Regions from separate parts of the Pseudomonas lurida genome, predicted to be linked through region 2. Evidence: predicted binding sites of a transcription regulator. Region 2 holds the regulator's gene; each other region holds the start of a gene.
The links. Region 2 encodes sigma-54, which starts transcription at its own class of promoters, with help from an activator protein. Its sites were predicted from a motif close to ANTGGCATNNANNTTGCTNT; they were not measured.
Positions count from the first base shown of each region.

Region 1 (7,826 bases), 5.0 Mb from region 2:
CAACCAGATGGGTGAAGCGCTGTCGACCATGGTCTCGCATATCCGTAGCGCCGCCGAAGAGGTCAACAGCCGCGCCCAGGCGTTGTCTGGTTTGTCCGGTGGGGCCTATGAAGGCATGGAGCAGCAGTCCGGCGAGATTACCAGCATGGCTGGCGCGGTCGAAGAGTTCAGCGCCACCTCGCTGAACATCGCCGACAACATGGGCAACACCGAACGCCTGGCCCAGGAAAACGCCCAGCAAACCCGCATCGGGCGTACCTCCATGCAAGAAGCGTCGTCCTCCCTGGAACACATTGCCACGGCGCTGAACAGCACCGCCACGGTGATCAACACCCTTGGCCAACGCTCCCAGGAAATCGGCGGGATCGTCGGCGTGATCACGTCGATCGCCGAACAGACCAACCTGCTGGCGCTCAATGCCGCCATTGAAGCGGCACGGGCCGGTGAGCAGGGCCGTGGTTTCGCCGTGGTTGCCGACGAAGTGCGCAACCTGGCATCGCGCACTCGCCAGGCCACCGACGAAATCTCCGGGATGATCCAGAGTATCCAACAGGAAACCGGCAACGCCATCAGCACCATGGAGCACGGTAACGTGTTGATGCAGGAAGGTCTGTCGCGCAACGCCGATGTGGCCTCTGCCCTGGCACGTATCGATGAGCAAAGCCGCTCGGCCGGCCAGCAATTTGCTGCGATCACCACGGCCACCCAGGAGCAGAGCAGCACCGCAACCTTGCTCAGCAGCAACCTGCAAAGCATCGCGCTGGCCAACAGCGAGCAGCGTGAGGTGGTGTCGAACCTGGCGATCACTGCCAAGGAACTGGAAACGCTGGCAGCGAGCTTGCGCCATGAAGTTGACCGCTTTCGTTGAAGCCTGATCTGGTCGTCACCACAGGCTAGAGTGGGAGCGGGCTTGCTCGCGAATACGGAGTGTCAGTCAGCACCGGCTTGGCTGCCCCGTCGAATTCGCGAGCAAGCCAGCTCCCACATTTGGTTATGCGCCTGGCTTAAGTGATCGCTGCCGGCCTATATTGCAGGGCCTCCTTCAGATGATCGCGCGTGATGTCGTCCATAAGCTCCAAGTCCGCCAAGGTGCGTGCCACTTTGAGCAGGCGATGGGCCGCGCGCAAAGACAGCGTCAGGCGCTCGCAGGCAGTCTCCAGCCAGCCTTCATCGACCTTCGCCAGCTTGCAATGCTTGCGTAGCCCAGGCAGATCGAGAAAGGCATTTGCACAGCCCTGACGCCGCAGCTGGCGCTCCCGCGCCTCGGCAACGTCAGCCGAAGCCTTTGCAGTGTTGTCGCCAGCCTGTTGGGCCGGATTCAGCGCAGTGGTTTCCCGAGCGACGGTCAGGTGCAGGTCGATCCGGTCCATCAGCGGCCCGGACAGCTTGTTGCGATAGCGTTGAATTTGCTCCGGCGTACAGCGACAACGCCCACTCGGTTCACCCATATAGCCACAGGGGCAGGGGTTCATCGCGGCCACCAGTTGAAAGCGTGCCGGGAAACTCACCCGGTCACGGGCGCGGGAAATCACGATTTGCCCAGACTCCAAGGGTTCTCGCAGTACCTCCAAGACCTTGCGGTCAAACTCCGGTAATTCATCCAGGAACAGCACCCCATGGTGCGCCAGGGTGATTTCGCCCGGTTGCGGCTTCGACCCTCCGCCTACCAGCGCCGGCCCCGATGCCGAATGGTGCGGCTGGCGAAACGGTCGATGGGGCCAGTGGCTCAAGGGCGCCAGGCTCACCACGGATTGAATCGCCGCGACTTCAAGGGCTTCCTGCTCGCTTAGCGGCGGCAACAAGCCGGGCAGGCGACTGGCGAGTAACGTCTTGCCGGTGCCGGGCGGGCCACTGAGCAGCAGGTTATGCGCACCGGCCGCCGCGATCAGTAGCGCACGCTTGGCCGTCAGTTGGCCCTGGACTTCACTCAGGTCCGGGTACGGTTTGTTCAAGTACAGCAAGCCGTCGGATTTGTAAGGCTCAATTGGCACCTGACCATTGAGGTGCGCCACCACCTGCAGCAAGTGATCCACCGCGATCACCTTCAGCCCCGACGCCAGGCACGCCTCCTCGGCATTCGCCCGCGGCACGATGACGGTGCGCCCGGCCTTGCGCGCCGCCAGTGCCGCCGGCAGCACGCCCTTGACCGCACGGACTTCGCCGGACAATGCCAGCTCCCCAAGGCACTCCACGTCATCGAGCATCAGCGCCGGTACCTGCGCACTGGCGGCCAGGATTCCCAGGGCAATCGCCAGGTCAAAACGCCCGCCGTCCTTGGGCAGGTCGGCGGGCGCAAGGTTGAGGGTGATGCGGCGGGCGGGGTATTGCAGGGCGCAGTTCAGAATGGCGCTGCGCACGCGGTCCTTGCTTTCCTTGACCGCTGTTTCTGGCAACCCCACCAGCGTCAGGGACGGCAGACCATTGGCCATGTGCACTTCAACAGTGACAGCGGGGGCTTCGACGCCGATCTGGGCGCGGCTGTGGACGATGGCGAGGGACATGCTCGTTCCTTGAAAAATGGACGCCGCTTCCTGCGGTTTTTTAAAGGTAGTCGAGGGATTGCAGGCGCAACGGTTCAGACTTTTACAGGACGTATCAACGTGCAAAGGCGTCGGGGTACTTATCCAGGTAGGCACCGTTGAGTTGCGTGTCGGGTGCACGCATGAATGCGCGGAAGTCCGGGATCAGGAACACCAGCAACGACAACCCCAGCACCATTGCACCCAGGGACGTCATGGTGAGTGCGACGCCGAGCTGTGTAATCAGCCCACTCATGGCGAAACTGCCGAGCGGGCTGGCGGCGGCCGACAGGAATGACACGGTGGCGAAGATTCGATTGCGATGCTGCTTGGGGGTGGCAAGCAACCTGACGGCAGAGGTCGGAATGTTGATCAGCATCAGGCCTACCCCACCGCAGAAAAACGCCAGCGGTACGGCAACCATTGATGAGAGCGTGCCGGCCAGCCACATATTGCCCCCCAACAGTGCAAAGCCCGCCGCGACACAGAAGTCGCGGGGCACGCGTTCGGTCAGCCAGCCGGTGATTTTGTAGCTGCCTGCCAGGATGCCCAGGCCGAAACAGGCGTCCAGCAGGCCGAGGTAGGTGACCGGGTAGTGGATGATCGTTTTGACGTAGAGGGGCAGCAGGATGGTAAAGAACGGAAACAGGGCAAAGTTGACGAGCATCGCCACGAGGGCAAGGTAGAACTCGACCTTGACGCCGTAAACGGCCTTGAATCCCGAGTACATCATGCGCAAGCCGGTGGCTGACGGAGCATGTTCACCTGGGGCGCTGGCACCGAGGTGAAGTGGAATCGATGCAATCAACATTGCTGCGCCAAGCATCGCGAAGAAGTCGATGGTCAACGCCAGCGTGGTGCCGAAGCTGAAAATCAAGGCGCTGGCCAGGATCGGTCCGAGCAAATTGGATATGGACGAGAGCATGCTTTTGGTGCGAACGGCCAGTGAGACCTGATCGTCGCGTGCAAACAACGGAATAATCGAGGATTGCAGCGGGTCGCGTACGCCCGCGACGGCACTGCTGAGCAGCATCAGGGCGCCAACGCTCCATGGGTTGAACAGTTGCGTAGCGGACAGGACAACCATCAACAGCGTGGTCACCAGACTGGTGAGGGAGGCCACCCTGAGGATCAGAACCTTGTTGTACTTGTCACCCAGCCAGCCTAGCAGGGGGCGGGCCAGCACCTGCGCCGCGATGGCGCAGGCGATCATGTTGGCGAAGGCGAGCGCAGAACCGGTTTGCTGCAAGGTCCACCAGGCTACGGCCAGCTGGTTGCAGCGGCCACCGAGCACCACCAGCAAAAAGCTGAACTGTATTTTCAGCAGGCGCCGGTCAAGGTCCGGCAAGTACCCCACGGACCGCTTGATGTCGGTTATTCGGTCGGCGGGTTCAACCGCGCTTCGAGCTCAGCGACTTTTGCTTCGAGGCTTTCCAGCCGTGCACGTGTGCGGGCCAGCACGACCATCTGGCTGTCGAATTCTTCCCGGCTTACCAGGTCGAGCTTGCTGAAACCACTTTGCAGCAATGCCTTGAATTGGCTTTCGATTTCATTGCGGGGCAGGGGCGCGTCACCGCTGAACAGGCGTGAGGCATGGCCGCTCAGGGCGTCGAGGAGGTCTTTGGGCGCAAGCATGGGGAATATTCCGGAAAACTGTTGGCCGGCAGTGTATCACGCAGCGTCTATAGTCCTTTTCATGTCCTTGTGCGCACGGTTTTCGCGCAGCGGGTCGGGCGGGCGCGCACTGTTTTTGTGCGCATTGATGCCACCTGAAAGCCCCGTAGGTGGGGATAAGTGGGCAAAGGACTGATTTCAGTGATTTTTACGGAGCTGGCAAGGTTTCTGCTTAGACGATCATGACCCATGCACTGATGCAGTCGCTGTGACGAATGCAGTGCGCCGACGGATCAGGGGTACAGGTTTCGTCACCAGTGGTTCGCTGGCGTCGCAAAGGCAAATGCCGAGGCGACGACGCGTTACAAAGCCAGGCACTGCGCTTAGACTTGAGACGGGTTTGTTTTCCTGGGGCAAGTCCACCAATTCGGGAGAGAGTTTTCATGAAGCTAGTCACTGCCATCATCAAGCCGTTCAAGTTGGACGATGTACGCGAGTCGTTGTCCGAGATCGGCGTGCAGGGCATTACCGTTACTGAGGTCAAAGGCTTCGGTCGGCAGAAGGGTCACACCGAGCTGTATCGTGGCGCGGAATACGTGGTCGATTTCCTGCCGAAGGTGAAGATTGATGTCGCCATTGACGACAAGGATCTTGACCGGGTTATCGAGGCGATAACCAAGGCCGCCAACACCGGCAAGATCGGTGACGGCAAGATCTTCGTGGTCAATCTGGAACAGGCTATTCGCATCCGTACCGGCGAAACCGATACCGACGCAATCTAAGCCGCCAAACCCCAACGCCCCAGGAGAAAACAATATGACTCTGCGTAAATTCGCAGGGCTCGGAGCCCTGTTGTCCATCGTAATGCCAAGCCTGGCCATGGCGGCAGACGAAGTGGCTGCTCCAGTCCTCAATTCCGGCGACACCGCATGGATGCTCACATCCACTGCGTTGGTGCTGTTCATGACCATTCCAGGCCTGGCGCTGTTCTACGGCGGCATGGTGCGCTCCAAAAACATTCTTTCCGTGATGATGCAGTGCTTCGCCATTACTGGCCTGATCAGCGTGTTGTGGGTCATCTATGGCTACAGCATCGCGTTCGATACGACCGGGATGGAGCAGGGTGTCGTCAACTTCAACTCCTTCTTCGGCGGCATGGGCAAGGCGTTCCTGGCGGGCGTTACCCCGGCCAGCATCACCGGGCCGGCAGCGTTGTTCCCGGAAGCGGTGTTCATCACCTTCCAGATGACCTTCGCCATCATCACCCCGGCGCTGATCGTCGGTGCCTTCGCTGAGCGTATGAAGTTCTCTGCGATGCTGATCTTCATGGCCATCTGGTTCACCTTGGTCTATGCGCCGATCGCGCACATGGTCTGGAGCGGCAACGGTGGCCTGCTGTGGGACTGGGGCGTGCTGGACTTCGCTGGCGGCACCGTGGTGCACATCAACGCCGGTGTGGCTGGCCTGGTGGCGTGCATCGTGCTCGGCAAGCGCAAAGGCTTCCCGACTACCCCGATGGCACCGCACAACCTGGGTTACACCCTGATCGGCGCCGCCATGCTGTGGGTGGGTTGGTTCGGCTTCAACGCCGGTTCCGCTGCTGCGGCCAACGGCACTGCCGGCATGGCGATGCTGGTCACTCAGATCGCTACCGCTGCGGCGGCGCTGGGCTGGATGTTCGCCGAGTGGATCACCCATGGTAAGCCAAGCGCACTGGGCATCGCCTCGGGTGTGGTAGCCGGCCTGGTAGCCATCACCCCAGCCGCTGGCACCGTGGGCCCAATGGGCGCCCTGGTGATCGGCCTGGTTGCCGGTGTGATCTGCTTCTTCTGCGCCACCAGCCTCAAGCGCAAGCTGGGCTACGACGACTCCCTGGACGCGTTCGGCGTGCACGGTATCGGCGGTATTGTCGGTGCGATCCTCACCGGTGTGTTCGCAGCCCCTGCACTGGGCGGCTTCGGCACCGTGACTGACGTGGCGGCACAAGTCTGGATCCAGGCCAAGGGCGTCGGCTTTACTGTGATCTACACGGCTATCGTGACCTTCATCATCCTCAAGGTGCTGGATGCGGTCATGGGCCTGCGGGTGACCGAAGAAGAAGAGGCCGTCGGCCTCGACCTGGCGCAACACAACGAGCGCGGCTACAACTTGTAAGTACGCGAAAAAAAGATGCCCGGCTTGCCGGGCATTTTTTTGCCTGGCGTTTGTCAGTCATAACAAGCTGTGTCGGTTTTTGCGCTCAGTTTGTAATGGGACGCACCTGGCACTTTTCCGCCTGCCAATGTCTTACAGGCATGTAGGCGTATTCGGCACTTTGTTTTTTCCCAGAGCGCGCTAGAATGCGCGCCGATGGGCGGAGAACTCTATGTGGCAACAGACCCTGATTACCCTGCGGGCCAAGCCCCGGGGCTTTCACCTGGTGACCGAGGAGTTGCTGGCCGGCTTGCCTGAATTGAAGGCCTGTCGCGTGGGCCTGTTGCATTTGTGGCTGCAGCACACCTCGGCCTCGTTGACCGTCAACGAGAATGCCGACCCGGCGGTTCGCCGTGACTTCGAGCGTTATTTCAACTCGCTGGTGCCGCAAGGCCGCGCAGGGTTCGAACATAACGACGAAGGTCCGGATGACCTGCCGGCGCACTTCAAGGCCAGTCTCCTGGGCTGCCAGCTGAGTTTGCCGGTGAAGGCCGGCCGCTTGGCGATGGGGACCTGGCAAGGTGTTTATCTGGGCGAGCACCGTGATCATGGCGGTGCTCGTAAAGTCCTCGCCACCTTGCACGGTGATGGGGCATAAGCCACTGGTTATCCAGTGGATGTTGATTTTTTTCCGGCAACCGTCGACAGAGGGTGAAGCTGGGCTATAACTAATCTGCTTTTCGCAAGTCATGAGGTAGAACATGAGCGACGATGATCTGGAAAACGACGAACTGGAAGTAGGTGACGAAGACGACACCGAAGAAGGTCTTGAAGCGGCGGCGGAAGACGTTGCTGACGACGACGGTGGCGATGATGCACCGGTTCCGGCTGCCAAGGGCAAAGCCAAGGCGGCTGTGTCGGTAGATGAATTGCCGAGCGTTGAGGCCAAGAACAAAGAGCGTGATGCCCTGGCCCGTGCGATGGAAGAGTTCCTCGCTAAAGGCGGCAAAGTGCAGGAAGTCGAGGCTAATGTGGTCGCAGACCCACCGAAGAAGCCGGACAACAAGTACGGCAGCCGACCTATCTGAGGTCAGTCACCTGCTTGTAGGAAAAGCCCGCCGTCGCTGCGGGCTTTTTCATGCCTGAAACAAATTCTCAAGCTTCACCCCATATCAACGTGGGAGCGGGCTTGATCCCACTTATTTTGATCTTCGGCGTCACTGCCAGCTCTGCAGCAAGGGCGGCAACTCGTTCAGGCTACGGATCTCTGCATCCGGGCGTTTGTGCCCTTCCCACACCTTGCCCGTCGGGTTGAACCACACTGCCCGCAGCCCCGCCTGCTGCGCCCCGGCGATGTCATCCCCGGGATGATCGCCAATATGCACCGCCGCACTGGCATCCACGCCACCACGCTGCAACGCCTCCTGAAACAACCGCGCATCCGGCTTGGCGATGCCGATATCTTCAGCGCGCAAGGCAAAGTGAAAGTAATCCGCCAGGCCTACGCGCTGCACATCGGCATTGCCGTTGGTGATCACCCCCAGCAAAAAGTGCTGGCGC
Region 1 is NZ_PDJB01000001.1:6,069,757-6,077,582, reverse strand. Features, by position in the region: gene ATH90_RS27845 (methyl-accepting chemotaxis protein) at 1-868, shown strand, start outside; gene ATH90_RS27840 (YifB family Mg chelatase-like AAA ATPase) at 1,005-2,501, opposite strand; gene ATH90_RS27835 (MFS transporter) at 2,596-3,876, opposite strand; gene ATH90_RS27830 (accessory factor UbiK family protein) at 3,894-4,154, opposite strand; gene glnK (P-II family nitrogen regulator) at 4,577-4,915, shown strand; gene ATH90_RS27820 (ammonium transporter) at 4,950-6,287, shown strand; gene ATH90_RS27815 (secondary thiamine-phosphate synthase enzyme YjbQ) at 6,499-6,924, shown strand; gene sutA (transcriptional regulator SutA) at 7,028-7,354, shown strand; gene ATH90_RS27805 (HAD family hydrolase) at 7,484-7,826, opposite strand, start outside.
Region 1: glnK (P-II family nitrogen regulator) is a predicted target of sigma-54. The motif match lies at 4,349-4,368, and genes of this name have one in related genera.

Region 2 (7,826 bases):
CAAGGAAGCGCTGTCGCGCAACCCGATCCTGGTCACCGCACTCAACCCGATCATCGGTTATCAAAAGGCCGCTGAAATCGCCAAAAAGGCCTATCAGCAGGGCCGCCCGGTGATCGATGTCGCCCTCGAGCATACCGACTTGCCGCGTAGCCAACTGGAGATCCTGCTGGACCCGGAAAAGCTCACGGCCGGCGGCGTGTAATCACCGACCCTGCTTTGGAGGCTCACCATGGAGCACTGGAAACGCACGATCGAACGGGCCAATCGCTGCTTTATGGCGGGCGAATTGGTTGACGCTCGCGAGGCCTATTTGCAAGCCCTTGCCCTGGCTCAAGTTTTGTTCGAACGCTGGGCGGATGCCGACGAAGCAGTGGCGGCTTGCGTCATTTCCCATCACAACCTGGCGGATCTGCACCTGCGCCTGAACCAACCGGAGGAAAGTGCGGAATACCTCTGTGCTATTCACCAACGTCTGTTGCAGACCATGCAGGACCCACGCCTGAGCCCGCAGCTGCGGGAAGCGGCCCTGCGCCAGAGCAGCAAAACCTACGTCGAGCTGTTGAATTTCATCAGCGATCACGGCGAGTACCCTCGAACCCATCGCTTGCTGGGTGGCACTGCGGCGCAGCCGACCACGTCTCAATACGGAGCCCATTGATATGACTTATACCTTGCCTGCCCTGCCTTACGCGTACGACGCCCTGGAACCGCATATCGATGCGCAAACCATGGAGATCCACTACACCAAGCACCATCAGACTTACATCAACAACCTCAACGCTGCGGTCGAAGGCACCGAGTTTGCGGGTTGGCCGATCGAGAGGCTGGTGGCCAGCGTGCAGCAGCTGCCGGAAAAACTGCGTGCAGCGGTGATCAACCAGGGCGGCGGGCATGCCAACCACTCGCTGTTCTGGGCGGTGATGTCGCCCAAAGGCGGCGGGAAGCCCGAGGGCGTGCTGGGCAAGGCCATCGACGAGCAGTTGGGCGGCTTCGACAGTTTCAAGGAGGCCTTCACCAAAGCCGCGTTGACGCGCTTTGGCAGCGGCTGGGCGTGGCTGAGTGTCACCCCGCAAAAGACCTTGGTAGTGGAAAGCAGTGGCAACCAGGACAGCCCACTGATGAACGGCAACACGCCGATCCTCGGCCTCGACGTGTGGGAGCACGCCTACTACTTGCTGTACCAGAACCGCCGCCCGGAATACATCAATGCCTTCTACAGTGTCATTAACTGGCCAGAAGTCGCCGCCCGCTATCAGGCCGCTGTGGCCTGACAATCACCTTCATAACAAGATCTAAGGCCGACTATGGGTACTGAAACACTGGCGATCAGCAGCGGGCGAATGTTTCGTTATGCGCTTGGTTCGTTGCTGCTATTGGCAGGTACTGCATTGCTGGTGGCCCACGGGCTGGCCTGGCTGAACCTTGAACCGCGCATTCTGCGCGCCCTACAGGGTGGCTCTATCTGCGCGCTTGGCACGGCGCTCGGTGCGGTGCCTGTGCTGGTGATCCGCCGCATGCCGGTGGCATTGAGCGATACATTGCTGGGCTTTGGTGCCGGGGTGATGCTGGCGGCGACGGCGTTTTCGCTGATCGTCCCGGGCATTGCCGCGGCTGAAGGCCTGGGGCTTTCGCCCTGGGGCGCCAGTGGCCTGATCAGCTTTGGCATTATGCTGGGGGCGTTCGGACTGTATCTGGTTGACCGCAAGGTCTCCGGCGCGAGCCCGGAAATGCTGGTGGGCACCCCGGACAAACCGGTGATTCCGCCACGCATCTGGCTGTTCGTGTTTGCCATTATCGCCCACAACATCCCTGAAGGCATGGCGGTGGGTGTCTCGGCCGGCGGCGGTATGCCGGATGCCGACAGCCTAGCGATGGGCATTGCCTTGCAAGACGTGCCCGAAGGCTTGGTGATTGCCTTGGTATTGGCCGGGGCGGGGATGTCGCGAATCAAGGCGTTCCTGATCGGAGCGGCATCAGGTCTGGTCGAGCCCGTGTTTGCTGTGCTTTGTGCCTGGTTGGTCAGCCTGGCCGAGGTGTTCTTGCCTCTGGGGCTGGCCCTGGCGGCGGGCGCGATGCTTTTAGTGGTGACCCACGAGGTCATCCCCGAATCGCGGCGCAATGGTCACGAAAAGCTCGCCAGCCTGGGGTTGTGCATCGGGTTCTGCTTAATGATGGTGATGGACACGGCCCTGGGGTAACAGCCGCTCCCTTGTAGGAGTCGGCTCGCCGGCGTTCAATCCCGAGACTTGCGGACTTGGCGACGCCACTGCCGGCGAGCCGGGCTCCTAAAGGGGGTTATTCACCTTCGTCGAAGTAGTTGTTGATCAACGCCACCAGGGCATCCATCGCTTCCTGCTCTTGCTCACCTTCGGTCTTCAAGTGAATCTTGGTGCCCTTGCCGGCGGCCAGCATCATCATGGCCATGATGCTTTTGCCGTCGACCATCGATTCTGGTGTGCGCCCGGCGCGGATCTGGCAAGGGAACTGCCCGGCAACGCCAACGAATTTGGCAGATGCCCGGGCGTGCAAGCCCAACTTGTTGATGATTTCAATTTCCAGAGCGGGCATCGCGGAGGTGTTCCTTTCAGCTAAGGTCGCGGTGGCGGACCTGGACATTCTTGAGGGTTTGTTGCAGCACCTGGCCCAGGCGCTCGGTCAGGTAGACGGAGCGGTGGTGACCGCCGGTGCAGCCGATGGCAATGGTCACATAGGCCCGGTTGCTTGCAGCAAAGCGTGGCAACCATTTGAGCAAGTAGCTGGAAATGTCCTGGAACATTTCCTCGACATCCGGTTGCGCAGCCAGGTAATCGGCCACGGGCTGATCCAGCCCGGACTGATCGCGCAGTTCCGGCTTCCAATACGGGTTGGGCAGGCAGCGCACGTCAAACACCAGGTCGGCATCGACCGGCATGCCCCGCTTGAAGCCAAACGACTCCACGAGAAACGCCGTGCCTGGCTCCGGCTGGTTCAGCAGGCGCAGCTTGATGGCGTCGCGCAATTGATACAGGTTGAGGCTGGTGGTGTTGATCTTGAGGTCGGCGAGGTCAATGATCGGCCCCAGCAGCGTGGTCTCGTCCTCGATGGCTTCGGCCAGGGAGCGGTGAGGGCTGCTGAGGGGGTGGCGCCGGCGGGTTTCGGAGAAACGCTTGAGCAGCGTCTCCTCGTCGGCATCCAGGTACAGCACGTCGCAATGGATGTGCTTGGCCCGCACTTCCTCTAGCAATTGCGGGAATCGCTCAAGGTGGCTGGGCAAGTTGCGGGCATCAATCGATACGGCGACCAGGGGTTGCGCCAGTTCAGTGTGGATCAACGCGCGTTCCGCCAATTCCGGCAGCAGGCCGGCGGGCAGGTTATCAATGCAATAGAAACCGCTGTCCTCAAGAACGTTGAGGGCGGTGCTTTTACCCGAGCCGGAGCGGCCGCTGACGATGATCAAACGCATGATTACTGCCCGTTCTGTTCATCCAGGACAACCTGGTACAGCGCCTCGTTGCTGTTGGCACTGCGCAGTTTGTCGCGTACTTCCTTGCGGTCGAGCATGCTGGCGATCTGCCGAAGCAGTTCCAGGTGCGCATCGGTGGCAGCCTGCGGGACCAGCAGTACAAACAGCAGGTCGACCGGGGCACCGTCGATAGCGTCGAAATCGATGGGAGCGTCCAGGTGAAGCAGGGCGCTGACTGGGGTCTCGCAGCCTTTGAGGCGGCAGTGGGGAATGGCGATGCCGTTGCCAAAACCGGTGGAACCGAGTTTTTCACGGGCAATCAGAGCCTCGTAGACATCTTGCATTTCCAGTTCAGGCACTTCGCGGCTGATCAGGTTGGCAATTTGCTCAAGGGCTTTCTTCTTGCTGCCGCCCGGCGCGTTCACGAGGGAACGGCCGGGGGTCAGGATGGTTTCAAGTCGGATCATGGGGGGAGAGTTAACGACCTGTGCCCTGAAGCAGGCTCAGATTCTTTTCCTTATGCTTTTTAAGTTGGCGGTCAAGCTTGTCTGTGAGCAAGTCGATTGATGCATACATGTCTTCATGTTCGGCATTGGCGACCACTTCACCACCGGGTATCTGGAGGGTCGCTTCAATTTTCTGCTGAAGCTTGTCGACCTTCATGATGACCTGCACGTTGGTGATCTTGTCGAAATGTCCCTCAAGCTTCCTCAGCTTCAGCTCGACATAGTCGCGTAGTGGAGGGGTGACTTCTACATGGTGTCCACTGATGTTGACTTGCATACAGCTTCTCCTTCGTTGCCAGTGCATAAAGCGGCAGGTAGGAATACCTGCCACTGGAACGCTGTGGCCCGCCCGTCACATCAAACGCTTACGCTCGCTGGAAGGCGCGATCCCGAGGGACTCGCGGTACTTGGCGACGGTTCGACGGGCGACCTGAATGCCTTGTGCCTCCAGTAAACCAGCGATCTTACTGTCACTCAATGGCTTTTTCTGATTTTCCGCGGCAACCAGTTTTTTGATGATCGCGCGGATCGCCGTGGACGAGCATTCACCGCCTTCTGAGGTGCTGACATGGCTGGAGAAAAAGTATTTCAGTTCATAAATGCCCCGTGGGGTATGCATGAATTTCTGCGTGGTCACCCGCGAAATGGTCGACTCATGCATGCCTACCGCTTCGGCGATGTCATGCAGTACCAGCGGCTTCATCGCTTCGTCGCCGTACTCCAGGAAGCCGCGCTGGTGCTCGACGATCTGGGTGGCCACTTTCATCAGGGTTTCGTTGCGGCTTTGCAGGCTCTTGATGAACCAGCGGGCTTCCTGCAATTGGTTGCGCATGAAGGTGTTATCGGCGCTGGTGTCGGCGCGACGCACAAAGCCGGCGTATTGCGGGTTGACCCGCAGGCGCGGCACCGATTCCTGGTTCAGCTCTACCAGCCAGCGCTCGTTGTCCTTGCGTACGATCACATCCGGAACCACGTATTCGGCTTCGCTGGACTCGATTTGTGAGCCGGGACGCGGGTTGAGGCTCTGCACCAGCTCGATGACCTGGCGCAGGTCGTCTTCCTTGAGCTTCATGCGGCGCATCAACTGGCTGTAGTCGCGGCTGCCCAACAGGTCGATGTAATCGGTGACCAGGCGCTGGGCCTCGGCGAGCCAAGGGGTCTTGGCTGGCAGTTGGCGCAATTGCAGCAGCAGGCATTCGCTGAGGGAGCGCGCGCCGATACCGGCAGGTTCGAACTGCTGGATGCGGTGCAGGACGGCTTCGATCTCGTCCAGCTCGATATCCAGTTCAGGGTCGAAGGCTTCAAGAATCTCTTCAAGCGTCTCGTCTAGATAACCCTGGTTATTGATGCAGTCGATCAGGGTCACGGCGATCAGGCGATCGGTGTCCGACATCGGCGCAAGGTTCAGTTGCCACAGCAGGTGGCTCTGCAAGCTCTCGCCGGCGGAGGTGCGGGTGGTGAAGTCCCACTCGTCATCGTCACTGCTGGGCAGGCTGCTGGCGCTGGTCTGGTAGACGTCTTCCCAGGCGGTGTCGACCGGAAGCTCGTTGGGGATGCGTTCGTTCCATTCGCCTTCCTCGAGGTTGTCCACCGTAGGGGCGGATTCCTGGTAGGAGGGTTCCTGCACGTCGGAATTGGGTTTTTGCTCGATGTTATCGGCCAGCGGGTCTGCGTTATCGAAGTCGTCGCCTTCTTCCTGGCGTTCGAGCATCGGATTGGACTCCAGGGCCTCCTGGATTTCCTGTTGCAGGTCCAGGGTCGACAATTGGAGCAGGCGGATGGCCTGTTGCAGCTGCGGTGTCATCGTCAGCTGCTGGCCCATTCTCAGGACTAGCGATGGTTTCATGGCAGGGGCTTAACACCTTATTCGCCGGCGCAATGCGCCATCCACGACAGGGCGCGTGAGCGCCAAACATAAGCAAATTATATGCCTGATGTCGGGGGCTTTGCCTAGAGCGCGGTAACAATAAAAATCCGGAGGTTTTCATTGACTCCCGCGCACCTTGGCGAACGGCCGTGACACCACGGTGTTTACAGGCGGAACTCGTGACCCAGGTACACTTCCTTGACCAGTTCGTTGGCCAGGATCGTGGCGGAATCACCTTCGGCGATTAGCTGGCCATCGTTGACGATATAAGCGGTCTCGCAGATATCGAGGGTCTCACGGACGTTGTGGTCAGTGATCAGCACGCCAATGCCCTTGGCCTTGAGGTGATGGATGATCTGCTTGATGTCGCCCACCGAGATCGGGTCGACGCCGGCAAACGGTTCGTCCAGCAGGATGAACTTGGGCGCAGTGGCCAGGGCGCGGGCGATTTCCACACGGCGACGCTCACCACCGGACAGGCTCATGCCGAGGTTGTCGCGGATATGGTTGATGTGAAACTCCTGCAGCAGGCTTTCCAGCTCCTTGCGGCGGCCGTCTCGGTCGAGCTCCTTGCGGGTCTCGAGGATGGCCATGATGTTATCGGCGACCGACAGTTTGCGGAAGATGGACGCCTCCTGCGGGAGATAGCCGATACCGGCGCGGGCGCGGCCGTGCATCGGCTGGTGGCTCACGTCCAGATCGTCGATCAGTACGCGGCCCTGATCCGCCTGGACCAGGCCGACGATCATGTAGAAACAGGTGGTCTTGCCGGCGCCGTTGGGGCCGAGCAAGCCGACGATCTGGCCGCTGTCGATCGACAGGCTGACGTCGCGCACGACCTGACGGCTTTTATAGGCCTTGGCCAGATGCTGGGCTTTCAGGGTTGCCATTACTCGGCCTTCTTCTTCGGCTGGATAACCATATCGATGCGTGGGCGCGGCGCGCTGAGCTTGCTGCCAGTCGCGCGGCCGGCGTTGGCAACCTGTTTCACGGTGTCATAGGTGATTTTCTCACCTTCCGTAGAGTTGCCATCGGGGCTGAGTACCTTCGCCTGGTCGATCAGGACAATGCGGTTCTGCTGGGCGTGGTACTGGATGGTCTTGCCGTAGCCCTTCATGGGGCCGGTATCGGTAGCAGACTGCTTCTGTTCGAAGTAAGCCAGGTTGCCTACCGACGTCACCACGTCGATATCGCCCGATTGGGTGCGCGTCAGTGTCACCGTGTTGCCGGTGATCTTCATCGAACCCTGGGTGATGATCACGCCGCCGGTGTAGGTGGCGACGCCTTGCTTGTCATCGAGCTGCGCGTCGTCAGCCGAGATGTGGATCGGTTGCTGGCTATCGTTCGGCAGAGCCCAGGCGCTCACGCTTCCCAGTGCTGCGCCCAGACCGAGCAAAATAGGGAGAGTTTTAACGAGCCTCATACTGTCCTCTTACGTTCGATAGCAGGTGTATCCTGCTTTCTTTCAAATACGCTTTCATTCCCTTGCCAGTCGATACACCGCCAGCGCCGTCGATTCTAACGTCTTGCTCGGTCTGCGCATATTGCTTCTGCGGGAATACGGTCATTCGACTGGTGGTAATCACGGTCTCACGCTTTTTATCGTCGGTACGCGCAACGCGCACCGAGTCGATCAGTTCCACCTCGGTACCGTCCGGGTTGACCTCGCCACGCTTGCTGGTGACGTGCCATGGAAACTCGGTACCCCGGTAGATATTCATGTCCGGGTTGGTCAGCAGGGTGACTTCGCTGGCCTTGACATGCTCAACCTTGTCCGAAGTCATTTCGTACTGCACCTTGCCATCTGGCAGGAACTGCACGCTCTTGGCATTGGTGGCGTAATAGTCGATAGCGCTCTCGTCAACCTGCGCAGCAGGCTGGTCGAGAAAGCGCTCCGGGCTGATATTCCAGTAGCCCACCGCCAGGAACAGCGCGGCGATGACCCCGAATAGCAGGAAGTTGCGAATCTTTTTGCTCAGCATAAAACGCTCTATAAGTAGGCGGCGTGGGC
Region 2 is NZ_PDJB01000001.1:1,037,178-1,045,003, forward strand. Features, by position in the region: gene ATH90_RS04625 (class II fumarate hydratase) at 1-202, shown strand, start outside; gene ATH90_RS04630 (hypothetical protein) at 230-658, shown strand; gene ATH90_RS04635 (superoxide dismutase) at 660-1,271, shown strand; gene ATH90_RS04640 (ZIP family metal transporter) at 1,305-2,198, shown strand; gene ATH90_RS04645 (HPr family phosphocarrier protein) at 2,296-2,568, opposite strand; gene rapZ (RNase adapter RapZ) at 2,585-3,442, opposite strand; gene ptsN (PTS IIA-like nitrogen regulatory protein PtsN) at 3,445-3,909, opposite strand; gene hpf (ribosome hibernation-promoting factor, HPF/YfiA family) at 3,920-4,225, opposite strand; gene ATH90_RS04665 (RNA polymerase factor sigma-54) at 4,301-5,794, opposite strand; gene lptB (LPS export ABC transporter ATP-binding protein) at 5,980-6,705, opposite strand; gene lptA (lipopolysaccharide transport periplasmic protein LptA) at 6,705-7,238, opposite strand; gene lptC (LPS export ABC transporter periplasmic protein LptC) at 7,225-7,797, opposite strand; gene ATH90_RS04685 (KdsC family phosphatase) at 7,806-7,826, opposite strand, start outside.

Region 3 (7,826 bases), 3.7 Mb from region 2:
GGCCTGGGCAGCGCAGGTGTCAACTTCGGTTGCGCCGGGTGTGTAGACCATCGTCTGGTTAAGCGCATGCATCAGGTCGATCAACGCCGTGCGGTCGCGACGTTGATGACAATGCTGCGCGGCAAAGCCGCGCAGGGCGTCATCGGGCTCGGTCAGGCGGGTGCAGCGCAGGAACGGGAACGCCGATTGACTCTCGTGTTCAGCCTCGCGCAATTCGTCGATGTCCACTTGGCCACGTGCGCCGATGATGATGGCGTCATGGGGTTCGTCCAGGGTCAGCACATGCAGGATATTGCCGAACGGGTCCACCTGGGCGCGCACCGGACGCGGCAGGTCGAGCTGCCAACTCAGCACGTGCTGGCGCTCACTGTCGTGGGGCGTCAGGCGCAGGTACTGGATGCTGGCGCGTACTTGGTCTTCGTAGTGGTAGGTGGTTTCGTGGCTGATGGAGAGTCTCATGCCGCCTCCAGGTAGGAACTGTAAATGGCGTCGCCCAACTGGCGGACCAAGGGGATAAAGTCGGTCAGCCAGGCGTGCAGGCCTTCCTCGAGGATTTCATCGATGGCGGTAAAGCGCAGGCGCGCATCCATCTCGGCGGCCAGGCGCTGGGCGGGGCGGCCGTTGATGCCAGGCAGGCTGGCGAGGATCTGGTCGATCTCTTCGCTGCAGGCACGCAACGAGCGCGGCACATCGGCGCGCAACAGCAACAACTCGGCGACTTGTCGCGCGCCGGGGGCATCGCGATAAATCTCGGTGTAGGCCTCGAACGATGACAACGCGCGCAGCAAGGCGCTCCACTGATAGTAGGCGTGGGCCGTGCCATCGGTGACCGCCTCGGCGCGATCGCCGGCCATTTCATAGCGGGCGTCCAGCAGGCGCAGCGTGTTGTCGGCACGTTCGATAAAGGTACCCAGGCGAATAAACCGGAAGGCGTCGTTACGCATGATGGTGCCGTAGGTGGCACCGCGAAACAGATGGGAACGCTCCTTTACCCACTCGCAGAACCGGCTCATGCCATAGCGGCTCAGGCCCTGCTGGGCGATGTCACGAATATCCAGCCAGGTCGCGTTGATGTTTTCCCACATGTCGGCGGTAATCCGCCCACGCACCGCATGGGCACTGGCCCGCGCCGCGCCGAGACAGCTGTAGATACTGGCCGGGTTGGCCGCATCCAGGGCAAAGAAGTGCAGCAGGCGTTCGGCGTGCAATTGGCCGTGACGTTCGTGGTAATCGTCCAGGGTACCGGTGATCAACAGCGGCATGGCCAGTTCATGCAAGCCATCGCCGCGCCCGTCCTGGGGCATCAGCGACAGCGAATAGCTGACATCGAGCATGCGCGCGAGGTTTTCCGCACGTTCCAGGTAGCGCGACATCCAGTAAAGATCCGAGGCAGTTCTACTCAGCATGGCATCAGTCCTCCACCACCCAAGTGTCTTTGGTGCCACCGCCCTGGGACGAGTTGACCACCAGCGAGCCTTCGCGCAACGCCACGCGGGTCAAGCCGCCAGGGACTACACGGGTTTCCTTGCCGGACAACACGAACGGGCGCAGGTCGATATGGCGTGGCGCAATGCCGTTTTCGACAAAGGTCGGGCAAGTGGATAAACACAACGTGGGCTGGGCGATATAGGCGTGGGGCTTGGCTTTGATACGCGCCCGGAAGGCCTCGATCTCTGCCGCTGTCGACGCGGGGCCGACCAGCATGCCGTAGCCGCCGGAGCCTTGGGTTTCCTTGACGACCAGGTCGGGCAGGTTAGCCAATACGTGGGAAAGTTCGTCAGGCTTGCGGCATTGGAAGGTCGGAACGTTCTTGAGGATCGGTTCTTCATCCAGGTAAAAACGGATCATCTCGGTGACGAAGGGGTACACCGACTTGTCATCCGCCACTCCGGTGCCGATGGCATTGGCCAGCACCACATTGCCGGAGCGATAGGCCGCAAGCAGGCCGGGTACACCAAGCATGGAATCGGGATTGAAGGCCAATGGGTCGAGGAATGCGTCATCAAGGCGACGGTAGATAACGTCCACGGCCTTGGGGCCGTCGGTGGTGCGCATGAAGACACGGTCATCGCGCACGAACAGGTCCGCGCCCTCCACCAGCTCCACGCCCATTTCGCGGGCCAGGAAGGCATGTTCGAAGAACGCGCTGTTGAAGCGTCCTGGCGTCAGCACGACCACGCTCGGGTTGTCCAGGGGGCTGGAGCTTTTCAGGGTGTCCAGCAGCAGGTTGGGGTAGTGATCAATGGGCGCGATGCGCTGGGCGGCGAACAGCTCGGGGAACAGCCGCATCATCATCTTGCGGTCTTCCAGCATATAGCTGACGCCGCTGGGCGTACGCAGGTTGTCTTCGAGCACGTAATACGTGCCGTCGCCATCGCGCACGAGGTCGACGCCGGAGATGTGCGAATACAGGTCGCGGTGCAAGTCCAGGCCCTGCATGGCCAGTTGGTATTGTTCGTTGGCCAGTACCTGCTCAGCGGGAATGATCCCTGCCTTGATGATGCGTTGTTCGTGATACAGGTCGGCGAGAAACATATTCAGCGCCTTGACCCGTTGGATACAGCCACGCTCGACAATCCGCCATTCGCTGGCAGGGATGCTGCGCGGGATGGTGTCGAAGGGAATCAGGCGCTCGGTGCCCTGCTCGTCGCCGTAAAGCGTGAAGGTGATCCCGGCGCGGTGAAACAGCAAATCGGCTTCGCGCCGGCGTTGAGCCAGTAGCTCAGCAGGCGTTTCGGCCAGCCAGCGCGCGAACTCGCGGTAGTGAGGCCGGACCTGCCCTGCCCCGTCGTACATTTCATCGTAATAAGTGCGGATCATGCCGAACTCCTTGTCACCCGGGCGAAGGAACCGTCGCAAGGCCCGTGCCAGCGGCATAAACACTTAGAAATCAGTGAGTTGAATTACCACCAGAATCCATTTGCACCGTCCTGGTGCGCAGAATGCCCGGCGCATGGCCGCACGCTTCATCGCAATGCAGGCTTTGACTATCAACAGCATAGTCAGAGTTGATTTCACTGCCCGGCCAAGCATGCGGATAATCGGTTCCATCTGCTGAACAGGACGCGTCCTACAGCTTCAGCGAACCGCTCTTCCCTTTAAGCCACCCTCTTGGGTGGCCTTTTTTTTGGTGCGAAAAAAGAGCGCACAAGTTCCGGATAGTTTTCCCACCCCACAAACAAAATCGGCCGACCCAAAAGGTCAGCCGATACGCTGTGTTGCTCATAAAATGCCGCTACATGGGTAACCCACGCACCTCCTGCTTGACGCCCCATCCTTCGATGATTCCGCCCAGCGGCTCGACCACCGCCTCAAAGTCTTGCTCGAAGTCTCCTATGCCGTCGTAGGTGGCGAACATGATTTTGCTCAATTCCAGGTACCAAGCGCCATCGTCGCGCGCACTGACCTGAGCATTCAGGGATTCCCCACGAAACTCACCCGCAGCCCTGCGCGCCCGTTCCTCATCCGGGAAAATGGCGTAGAACTCGATGGGGTGAAAACGCGAGAAGTCGAAACCGCCTTCTTTCATGCGGCGCAGAACGTTGGTGCTGATGTCTTCTTGATAGGCTGTGCTCATGAAAAGTGCTCCTCGAATTGATGGATAGACTTTCCGTGCTTCCCGAAGCCCACGCCTTACTGGCGTGGGGACTACGGCAAAAACATCACCGCTGGAAAACAAGCATGTAGCTGACAAGACCAGACCTTAGCGATTCATTCGCTGATCTCAGTTGCAGAGTAGCGCGAAGCTATCACCTCCACCAGAGGCGCCTTAGGTGCGTACAGGGAATGTTCAGGCAGCGGGGGAGATGTCGAGGATCTGGATACTGTTCTGGTCCTTGAGGATCTTGACCGTAGGCTCGGGCTTGCGGCCCTCCAGGTCATTGAGGTCCAACTCAGCGGCGACGGGCACCAGTTTGTTGCGAATCATGTGTGCCGCATCTTCGAGGCTGGGCTTCTGGTCGCAAGTGAACTGCTCGACCGACTGAACGCCGTGATCATCAACGAAGGTAATCTGCCACTTTTGCATCGGTGCCTCCTCGATAAAACCCGTGTGTGGGCTTACCACTATCTGGACCTTGAGGGTTCGCCAAACGTTCCACTCGCGTCAGGAGGCACCGGATCAATTGCGCTTATTTTTCAGCGTGTTCTTTCAAGGCTTTCAAGGTGTTGAACGGCGCGTCCACCACAAACTTATTGGCCAGCCACGACGGTACGCTGCCACCTGGCTCGGTGTGCACCTGGTAAGTGACTTCGGTCTGGTTGTCGCCTTTTGGCACGAGTTTCCAGAAGCCATCGACCTGGGCAACCCGTACGTAGCCTTTTTCTTCAGGCTTGTAGGTCGGGACGCCTTCGAGCTTACGAGTCAGCGTGCCGTCAGCCGCCTTGGTGGTGGTGATATGCAAGTAGGAATCGCGGTCCGTCACGGGGAACGGCGCTTTGAACTGGGTGTAGGTCCAGCTCTCGTCACCTTTCTTGTCGACCAGCTTCTGGGACTTGCACTCGTGGATCCAGGCACACGCGCCGGCCACGTCTTCCTGGAGTGCGACGATTTTGGCCACCGGTGCCTTGATCGTGGTCACACCGCGATATGCCTTGTACTTGGAACCGGCAATTTCGCTCAGGGACACCTTGATACCGTCTTCGTCCTTGGCGACTTGCCAATCCTCAGCCTGGGCAGTGGCAGCAAACAACACCGTAAAACCGCACAACACAGCCATTCGTTTCAGCGAACCCATTGTTGTATTCCTTATTGTGGAAGTTCCGATAGTAAAGCCCATCAAGCCGCCGTCATGTGCTCCCACCAGCCGATCAAGCGGATCGCATCGGCCTGGTCGGTGCCGCAGACCTCGATATCTGCCTTGAAATCACTGCACACCGACGGACGCTCAGGTTGCCCAAACAGCAGACACAGGTGTTCGACCGACAGGTGCAGGCAGCGTTCGCCAGCCGGCTTGCCGTCTGGCATGCCCGGTAATGGCGAGCTGATGGAGGGGGCGATGCAGCAAGCGCCACAGCCTTCACGGCAATTCATGACCAGCAGGTCCTCGACGACTCAATGTGGATGGCCGGGCTAGAGTACGCCCTAAAACAGCCGTTTTAAAATGGTCTAACAGGGGTTTTTCGCAGAAAACAAAAGTGACTGACCAGTCTGCGACAGGTGGTCGAGGAGCCGCGTCACGTTTGTGGGAAAAGTTTACTGCTTGAACTCGAAATCCAGCGCGGCACCTTCTACATCGCGCCGCTCTTCGTTGCGCAATTGCAGCCTCATCTCATTGCTGAGCAGGCGGCCGTTGATCTGGAATGCACTGTTGTCAGTGGGCTTCTCGCCGAACATCGGTGGCAGCAGGGGCACGCTCTTGGGCTTGGGCATGGTGCCAATGGGCTGCAAGTGCCTGACCATGTCCGAAGGCAGCGAAAGGTCCAACTGTGCTGGTGGCAATTGCGTCTGAGCCACTTCGCGGGAGGACTTGGACTTGCTCGCCGCACGCTGCTTGGCCGTCGCCGTTTTTTTCTTGACGGCGGGCGCGGGCTTCTTCACGGGGGTCTTCTGCTCGGCGCTCGCGGCGGGCTTGGGTTCGCTCACAGGGGCCGCCGCCAGCGCTGTGCCGACGTTGCACAGGCCTGCGAGGCCAATCACCAAAACAGCGCGAAAAATCGGAGTCATATTGCCTACAGCATTAACGGCAGAGGGACATATGCTCGCTTGTTGTGCACGGCATGACAAGCGCGGTGATTAGCCAGCTATCGGAGTTGTCCCTTTTTTGTGCCTCAAAAGCCGGCCGCCGTCTCTTGGCATAACTGGCTGGCGAGCATCCCAAGCGTCATCAGCGCGCGCTCTGCCTCGCGGTTCCACGGCGTGCCGCAGTTGAGCCGAATACAGTGGTTGAACTGTTCGGTATTACTGAAGATCAAGCCTGGCGCAATGCTGATGCCCTGTTGCAACGCACGCACATGCAGTTCCTGGGTATTGACCCGCCCCGGCAAACTGACCCACAGGATAAAACCGCCGGTCGGGCGAGTCATTTGCGTGCCCTCCGGAAAATACTGCTGCACCGCCAATTGGAAGGCACTGAGGTTCTTGCGGTATTCCTGACGGATGTAGCGCAAATGCCGGTCGTAGCCGCCATTCTCCAAGTAAGCCGCGACGCCCATCTGGGTAACACTGCACGCAGAGTGGGTGCTGAACATCTGCAGGCGCTGGATTTCCTGCTGGTACTTGCCGGCGATCATCCAGCCGATACGCACACCGGGGGACAGCGTCTTGGAAAAACTCGAGCAATAGATCACGCGGTCAAGGCGGTCATAAGCTTTCAGGGCCTTGGTGCGACCCAGTTCGAACATCAGTTCGCCGTAGATATCGTCCTCGACAATCTGGATATCGAAATCCGAGGCCAGGCGCAGCAACTGTTTTTGCCGCTCCTCGGGCATGGTGCCACCCAGCGGGTTGCTCAGGCGCGTGGTCAGTACCAAGGCCTTGATCGACCATTGGTTAGCCGCCAGTTGCAAGGCTTCCAGGCTCATGCCGGTGGACGGGTCGCTCGGTATCTCGATGACCTTGAGCCCCAGCAGATCGGCCAACTGCAGCAAGCCGTAATACGTCGGTGATTCTGCGGCAATCAGGTCGCCAGGCCGTGTCAGCACCCGCAGCGACATCTGCAAGGCATCGACGCAACCGTGGGTGATCACCACTTCGGAAGGGTCCACCACCACGCCCGCATCGCGCATGCGGATCGCTACCTGGCGGCGCAGCGGCTCGAAACCGGGGCTGAACATGTAACTGAAGGCCCGTGGGCTCTGGAACCGCGTGACCTTGGCCAACTGCTGGTGCAGAGCGCGTACCGGCAAGTAATCCACGCTCGGCACGGCGGCGCCCAACGGGAACACACCTTCACGGCGTGACTCGCCCAATACCTGCTGGATAATGCTGCTGCGGGTGACCAACCCCGGGCGCTCGACCCGTGCGATGTCCGGCGTTGGTGCCGTGAGTGCGGGTGTCTGGTGCACGTAATAGCCGGACTGCGGCCGTGCCCGGATCAGCCCCTGGTCTTCCAGGTTGGCGTAGGCCTGCAACACCGTGGCGTGGCTCACGTTCAACTGCGAGCTCATCTTGCGCACCGAAGGCACGCGCTCGCCCGGTTGATAGACACCGCGCCGGATATCCTCAGCCAGTTGCTGGGCAATACGCTGGTAAAGCAACAGATTGGTCATGACGCAGCACTCGATTTCACGGGTATTTTATTTTTGTGTGAAACATACCGGCACAGTTTAGAAGTGTACGGGGACAGTTGCCACAATAGTCGAGCGCGGGCGGGAGTGACAGTAAAAACTGTAAGGGCGTACACCTGAAAATGTCAGAGGGGGCTTGCCCCCGATGGCGGAGGTGCAGTCAACCTGTCGGTGGCTGGCACGCCGCTATCGGGGGCAAGCCCCCTCCCACATCCGATCTTAGCGAGGCGTTAGCGCGCGGCGCCCAGTTGGCCTTTCTCGTCCGAGAACACGATTTCTACCCGACGGTTCTGCGCCCTGCCCCGCTCGGAGGCATTGGCTTCGACCGGGTACTGGTCGCCGTAGCCTTCAACCTGGATGCGTTTTTCGTCGATCCCCAGGTCCACGAGCACGTCGGCCACCGACTGCGCACGGTCGCGGGACAGTTTGAGGTTTTCCTGCTCGCCGCCAGTGTTGTCGGCATAGCCCTCGATACGAACCACGCGTTTGGGGTTCAGTTGCAGGAACTGGACGATTTTCAGCACGGTGCGGTTAGCCGAGTTTTTCAGCTCGGCATCACCGGTATCGAACAGCACGTCGCCCAGGGTCATCACCAGGCC
Region 3 is NZ_PDJB01000001.1:4,759,943-4,767,768, forward strand. Features, by position in the region: gene ATH90_RS21520 (transglutaminase family protein) at 1-459, opposite strand, end outside; gene ATH90_RS21525 (alpha-E domain-containing protein) at 456-1,406, opposite strand; gene ATH90_RS21530 (circularly permuted type 2 ATP-grasp protein) at 1,411-2,820, opposite strand; gene ATH90_RS21535 (ribonuclease E inhibitor RraB) at 3,236-3,577, opposite strand; gene ATH90_RS21540 (hypothetical protein) at 3,791-4,027, opposite strand; gene ATH90_RS21545 (START domain-containing protein) at 4,131-4,736, opposite strand; gene ATH90_RS21550 (YkgJ family cysteine cluster protein) at 4,778-5,032, opposite strand; gene ATH90_RS21555 (hypothetical protein) at 5,195-5,665, opposite strand; gene ATH90_RS21560 (aminotransferase-like domain-containing protein) at 5,770-7,209, opposite strand; gene ATH90_RS21565 (OmpA family protein) at 7,458-7,826, opposite strand, start outside.
Region 3: ATH90_RS21530 (circularly permuted type 2 ATP-grasp protein) is a predicted target of sigma-54. The motif match lies at 2,853-2,872, and genes of this name have one in related genera.